3 regions of the Pseudoalteromonas nanhaiensis genome follow, and region 3 is predicted to be linked to each of the others. Evidence: predicted binding sites of a transcription regulator. Region 3 holds the regulator's gene; each other region holds the start of a gene.
What was found. The regulator LexA, encoded in region 3, represses DNA repair genes until DNA is damaged. The targets are predictions, from matches to a motif close to TACTGTATNNNNATACAGTA.
Positions count from the first base shown of each region.

Region 1: the regulator LexA is predicted to act here: its motif matches at 1,411-1,430, upstream of ACSFVZ_RS03705 (SulA-like leucine-rich domain-containing protein).
Region 2: the regulator LexA is predicted to act here: its motif matches at 1,119-1,138, upstream of uvrD (DNA helicase II).

Region 1 is NZ_JBPNYQ010000002.1:316,792-319,065, reverse strand. Features, by position in the region: gene ACSFVZ_RS03715 (alpha/beta hydrolase) at 1-398, shown strand, start outside; gene ACSFVZ_RS03710 (YchJ family protein) at 430-909, opposite strand; gene ACSFVZ_RS03705 (SulA-like leucine-rich domain-containing protein) at 950-1,387, opposite strand; gene ACSFVZ_RS03700 (S9 family peptidase) at 1,691-2,274, opposite strand, start outside.
Region 2 is NZ_JBPNYQ010000038.1:5,278-7,551, reverse strand. Features, by position in the region: gene ACSFVZ_RS19760 (peroxiredoxin-like family protein) at 1-194, shown strand, start outside; gene ACSFVZ_RS19755 (YacL family protein) at 227-595, opposite strand; gene ACSFVZ_RS19750 (hypothetical protein) at 719-943, opposite strand; gene uvrD (DNA helicase II) at 1,203-2,274, shown strand, end outside.
Region 3 is NZ_JBPNYQ010000024.1:31,362-33,635, forward strand. Features, by position in the region: gene coxB (cytochrome c oxidase subunit II) at 1-182, opposite strand, end outside; gene lexA (transcriptional repressor LexA) at 620-1,237, opposite strand; gene ACSFVZ_RS17010 (PaaI family thioesterase) at 1,398-1,835, shown strand; gene ACSFVZ_RS17015 (hypothetical protein) at 1,843-2,223, opposite strand.

The DNA of each region.
Region 1 (2,274 bases), on a different contig from region 3:
CTCACTACAGAACAAACCAAAAAAGTACATTAGTCGGTAATTCGCTGGGTGGTTTATTTGCTTCCTTTACCTTATTTACCGAGCCTTCGCTTTTTTCAAGTTACATTATCGGCAGTCCTTCAGTGTGGTTTAAAGAAAACTCAATATTAGCTATGGCTGTAAAACCAGCTGCCAACACAACAAAAGTTTACATCGCAGTGGGTGAACTTGAAGAAAGCGAAGGTGAAAAAATGGTGTCGGGTGCGAGGCAATTAGCAGCTAAAATTAATAAACAAAGTGGCGCGCTTGTTACAACAAATTTATTTGTTATTCCTCAGGCACGCCATGCAACCGCATTCCCAACAACGATTACCCAAGCCCTAGACTGGATTTACCAGACTAATACCAACCCGCAATAATACTTAATTAAGCGGATTGGTATAAGAGCAATTAAAGAGCGTGACACTTTTTATATTTTTTACCACTACCACAAGGACACTCGTCATTACGGCCAATTTTAATATCTGCAACTGGCGTTATATCACCATCTAGGTAACGCCATAGGCCATCTTCTTTAATAAAACGCGACTTTTCGTGTAACTCACAATACAAGTTTTGGTAAAAGTAATTTGCTTTAAATTCTACAAAACCTTCTTGATCATTATGTTCTTTATCTAAAACACTGAGTTTGATAAATCGGCAGCTATTAGCAAAATCTTTAATTTCGCGAACCGGGTTTGCGGCTTGTTGGCTTTGTGCATAGGTGCTAAATACATATTTTGCATCTTTCAGCGCGTATGCACTAAAACGAGAACGCATAAGTTGCTCTGGCGTATCAGCTTGGCTTGCACCTGTATGAAAAGGTTGGCAGCAAAGCTCGTAAGTCGATTCGCTGCCACAAGGACAAAGGGGGTGGGTGAGTGATGTCATAACAACTTACCTAAAACTATAAATTGTTATTTTAACAAGCCTATTGTGGCTGCGGTACTAAATTGTTTAATTGAGCGCTTTTTGTAAAACAATAAAACTTAGCAGATGCTTGCTCAAGATTTAGATTCATCGAATCAAGTTGATGATTGTTTACGATATCTGTCCATGTGATTACTGCGGCAAAATTACCATTATGTAATGCAGAGCTAAGTACGTACTCAAGGTTAACTAAATGCTTTTGTCTGATCACAAGTAGTTTGCTGGTATCAATCGAACACGAATCTAATAATGCTTTGCTAGGAACATGATCAGGGGCAATTAATAGTGTCCAGGCATTTTGGCTATTGTAATGATGCAATACTTTTAATAGCTCAAAGGTTGCTGATATTTCGTCTTCAATTTGAATTAAATTAACAGACGCTTTGTCGTTATCTTGTTGGTAGCTTTTAACTGTTCTTAAGGTAATTGGCTGTAACATAACTTTCACTCACTGGTTGTTTATACAGTATGTGTATACAGTAGTTTATACAGTGTTTTTGCGCAAGTACTTTTTTGCTATTTTTTAACCAATTATTCAGTTTTATGTTAATTAAATTTATTTAGTTCTTATTAAACAATGGGTTACTTTTTTGTTTTGGAAGGTCAAAAAGGTGAAAAATTTATCATTAAAATTATACAGTATTCTATACAGTACTGTATGAGCTGCTATATTTTGCTTCTATACAGGTGTTTTGCATAAAAAAGCCGGTTTAAAAACCGGCTCTTTATCTTTGCAATTTTGCTATTTGTCTAAGTAGGTATTTAAAAACTCAAGATATGCGTTTGAGGCTTTAATGCGGTTTTCCTTTTTAGTAAAACCATGGCCTTCATCATCGAATAATACATATTCGACAGGCACACCATTTGCCTTTACAGCGGCAACAAGTTCATCGCTTTCAACTTGTAAAACGCGAGGGTCGTTAGCACCTTGGATCACCATTAATGGCTTAGTGATGTTTTTAGCATGAAATAGTGGCGAAATTGCACGGTGACGCTCACCGTCTGTCGCGGGGTCGCCCATTTCATCGTACAGTGCCTTTTTAAAGCTTTCCCACCATGGTGGAATCGAGTTTAAGGTTCTAACCCAGTTTGTTACACCAAAGATATTAATGCCTACTTTGAATTCTTCAGGTTCAAAGGCAAGTGCTGCGGCGGTCATAAAGCCACCGTAGCTGCCCCCCATGATGCCAATTTTATCAGCATCAACCCAATCTAGGCTTTGTAGATGCTTTTTGCCGTATACGATATCTTGTAAATCATCAGTGCCATGTTTTTTATCATCTAAATGGAAGAAGGTTTTACCATAGCCTGAGCTGCCTCTGTTAT
Region 2 (2,274 bases), on a different contig from region 3:
AGATTTACCGTAATAAGCTTGGGGTTAACTTTGTCTCGTTAGAGGGTGAGGCGAAAGTCGCGCTACCAGTACCCGCTGTATTCGTGATAGACACAAATGGGTTAGTTCATTTTCAATACGCTAACCCAAATTACAAAGTACGCTTAACAGAAGATTTATTACTAGCCGCTGTTAAATCAGTGAGTGAGCAATAAATTGGCAACCGATAAGCAGAACATGTTTCTGCTTATCGGCCTTGTGTAAACTCTTGCCAAGATTCAATTAAATCAACAAAGTCTTCAAAGCCGCAGCCACTGCACAGACCTTCTTCTTCAAGCATTAAATCATCATCTTGATAGGCAACTAGGTCTTCGTTGTCTTGATGTAATGCATGTGCTTCGAATAACGCTTCATCTTTACTTAAGATCAAATCAATTTCTTGACCTTGTAAAGTTAATGGCTCATTGCTGCTCTTAACCGCAGAGATCAACGCTTGCACCATCGCGATTTTTTCTTTACCGACTTCTTCGTTTAGCCAACGGCCTATGACGGCATGTTCAGAGGAAATTTTAATGCGTAAACCGCTAATTGGGTCGCGGATAAATTGATATTCCATGAAGGGTACTCGTAATACGTTATGTGCTAATTATACCGTTTGCAGCTAGACGTGGCGAGTTTTGTAAGGTTAAAACAATACGAGCGCCCATGCGGGCGCTCGTATTTATGCTATTTAAAATAGCTAGAGTCGCGATTTGAAGCGCGCAGCATCAATAATCGCCCATAGGTATACGATTGGCAGTAAAATAAAACCTACTGCAACATATATTAGTGCACCACTAATCACCCATGCTAAAAAGAATGCAATAGCCGCCATTAAACGACCTTGTACCAATTGTCCTAAACCAGGAAAAAAGATATTACATATTGCTGCGATTACATTACCGCCAGAACCTTGCTCTGCCATACTAACCTCTGTAGTTTTTAATGATTATACTTTTTATAAACACACTTTATGCCAACTTATTATGACTTACAAATCAAAGTGTTAAAAAGTAGCGTTATTTTGATTTTAGTTCTTTTTGCTAAAAATCGGTCAAATTCACAATTTTTATATCGTAATTTTAATGACTTGCCAAAATAGCTGTTTATAAAAACAGTATTTTATTTAGCCTTGCATAAACACCTGTTATACTCCACCCATTATAGATTGAAAAGGCGTAACGATGGACGTTTCTGAATTACTCGATGGCTTAAATGATAAACAACGGGATGCAGTCGCAGCCCCATTGCAAAACATGCTAGTACTTGCAGGTGCAGGTTCTGGTAAAACTCGAGTACTTGTTCATCGCATCGCATGGCTCATGCAAGTTGAGCAAGCTTCTGCATACAGCATCTTTGCGGTAACCTTCACTAACAAAGCCGCGAAAGAAATGCGCACCCGTGTAGAAGAAACCTTAAAAGCACCGGTTGGCGGTATGTGGATTGGCACTTTCCATGGCTTATCTCACCGCATTTTACGCGCCCATCACCGTGAAGCGAACTTGCCTGAAAGCTTTCAAATCTTAGATTCTGACGATCAACAACGTATGATCAAACGCTTGCTTAAAGCGATGAACATCGATGATAAAAAGTGGCCAGCAAAACAATTTGGTTGGTATATCAGCGCGAAAAAAGATGAAGGTCTACGTCCTAAAGACATTCAAGCCTACGATATTAATGAGCAGATGATGCTGAAAGTCTACGCTGCATATCAAGAGGCTTGTGATCGCGCAGGTTTGGTCGACTTTGCCGAAATTCTGCTACGCTGCTACGAAGTACTTAAAAACCACCCAACACTTTTACGTCACTATCAACAGCGTTTTGCTCACATGCTAGTAGACGAGTTTCAGGATACTAATACAATCCAATACGCTTGGTTAAAACTACTCGCGGGTAATACGAACAGTATTATGATTGTGGGTGATGATGACCAAAGTATCTATGGCTGGCGTGGCGCAAAAATTGAAAATATCAAACGCTTTTTAACTGACTTCGAAGCCGAAACCATTCGCCTTGAACAAAATTACCGCTCAACGGCAACCATCTTGAAAGCCTCAAATGCGCTGATCAAAAATAATGCTGAACGCATGGGCAAAAGCCTTTGGACAGACGGCAATGATGGTGAGCCTATTTCTGTTTACGCTGCGTTTAATGAATTAGACGAAGCGCGCTTTGTCAGCAGCAAACTGCGTAGCTGGCTAAATGCAGGTAATGCATTACAAGATGCCGCGATTTTATACCGTAACAATGCACAAT
Region 3 (2,274 bases):
AACATCACCGCAAAAACGATGATGCCTATCACACAACAGATAATGAATATCGTCATGTGTAATTCATAAACACTATTACTTATATCAGTCACCCCTTTACGCATATTAAATTGGCTATTTGCCAATGCTAACTGCACAGGTGCGAGTAATATAAGCCACAAGGCATAACGCAGTTTACCCATGTGACGGCTCCTTTTAATGCTATTGCAAGACGCAAAGCGAAAAGGCGATACAACAAGGTGCCCATTCGTTTTTTTTATTGTTCAGAGCGACTACGTATCATTTTGACCCAGCGATGATACCAACCCTATGTTTAACACCTAGCACATTTGAGTGTATTTTTATTAATCAGGTGTTAATACACTGTATTAACCAATTAGTTAAAAAATGAGCAATAAGCAAGTTTTAGTAGTAATAAATGTTTATTTTGGTGCAAAAATAACAACTATAATCAGCGCGTTATTTTAAAATGAGAGGCAGAGTGAGAGTAAAAAAAGAGTGAAAAACTGCGCCATATAAGGCTTTATACAAAGAGTAAGGGTTTACAAATCAATGCTAAATAATAAAAAACAAGCAACGCACCAAATTACAGCAATTTGGTGCACTATTTTAGAAACAGTTACATCCAGTCGGCATTACGAATAACACCCACCGCTAACCCTTCAATATTGAAAGATTCATGCTCAAGATCAACTTCAATTGGCGAAAATTCTTCGTTTTCAGCATGTAAAAATACTTTACGCCCAGCTTTTTCAAGACGCTTAACAGTTACATCTTCATCAACACGAGCAACAACAACCTGACCATTTTCAGCAACTTGCGTTCTATGTACTGCGAGTAAATCACCATCCATGATGCCAATGTCTTTCATACTCATACCATTTACACGCAGTAAAAAGTCAGCCGCAGGTTTAAATAGTGAAGGATCAACCTGACAATGACTTTCAACATGTTCTTGCGCCAAAATGGGCTCACCCGCTGCAACTCGTCCAATTAAAGGTAAACCTAATTGCTCAGGTTCGTCTTCTTCAATTAATTGAATACCACGACTCGCCCCAGGCTTCATTTTGATCATGCCTTTTTTTGCCAGTGCTTTTAAATGCTCTTCGGCAGCATTGGCACTTTTAAAACCCAATGTTTGAGCTATTTCAGCACGCGTAGGTGGCATGCCTGTATCTTTAATAAAGACTTTAATTAGTTCTAAAATTTGCGATTGGCGTTTTGTTAATGGGCGCATACAACTGGTTTTCCATACAGTACATTTAACTGTGAGTATATACAGTTATCTGAAAATCGCAAATTTAAATTAACGCCATCATATTGCTACAAAACTAACATTGAACCAGGTATAAAGATGCCATAAGGTATTATTTTTAATTTGCAGGCAAGGAAATACAATGAGTATTTGGCATCAACCAATCACACTAGAGCTTTGTAAAAGTTTAGAGCAAGGGATCACCGGGCAAGGTACTTTAATGAAAACCATGGGCATTGAGGTGACTGAAATTGGTGATGATTATTTAGTGGCGACTATGCCTGCCATTCCTGAGCATCATAACCCTATGGGCATGGTACATGGCGGAGCGAACGTTGTGTTAGCCGAGACAGTGGCAAGCTATGCGGCTAACTTTGTGGTTGATTTCAATAAATTTTATGCTGTTGGCCAAGAAATTAATGCCAACCATATGAAAGCATCTCGTAAGGGTGTATTAACGGCTACAGCAAAGCCTCTTCATTTAGGTAAGCGCACTTCAGTGTGGGATATTAAAATTACCAATGCCGCAGGAGAGCTTTGCTGCGTATCAAGAATGACCGCAGCTGTTGTAGAGCGCTAAGCTCAGGCTATTTTTCGACTGGATAAATCGTAATTTCAACCCCTGCGCCAATCGCTGAAATACGCAGCAAAGTATCAGCATGCAGGGCTTGATTAAAACATTTTGGTGAAACGCCTGATTCAAAGCCAATATCAAATGTACGTTTAGAGCACGATAACCACTGCTTAAGAGCATTTCGTGAACACGATTCAATTAATTCACACAACTGATTAATCGCTTTGTCTGGTGTACTGATATCAGCAGCAGCCTCAATACGCGCTAGTTGACGGTATTCATCTTGGTCGTAATGTAAAACCATGGCATTTTTCTTTAAATCAGCAACAAGTGCACTAATATCGTGCTTTGATTCAAGCTCCAGATCCACATTTAAAAATTGAATTTCCGACATACTCTCGTTTTTACCCTCTATTGATATCGACTGAAACTTTAACTCAGTTTT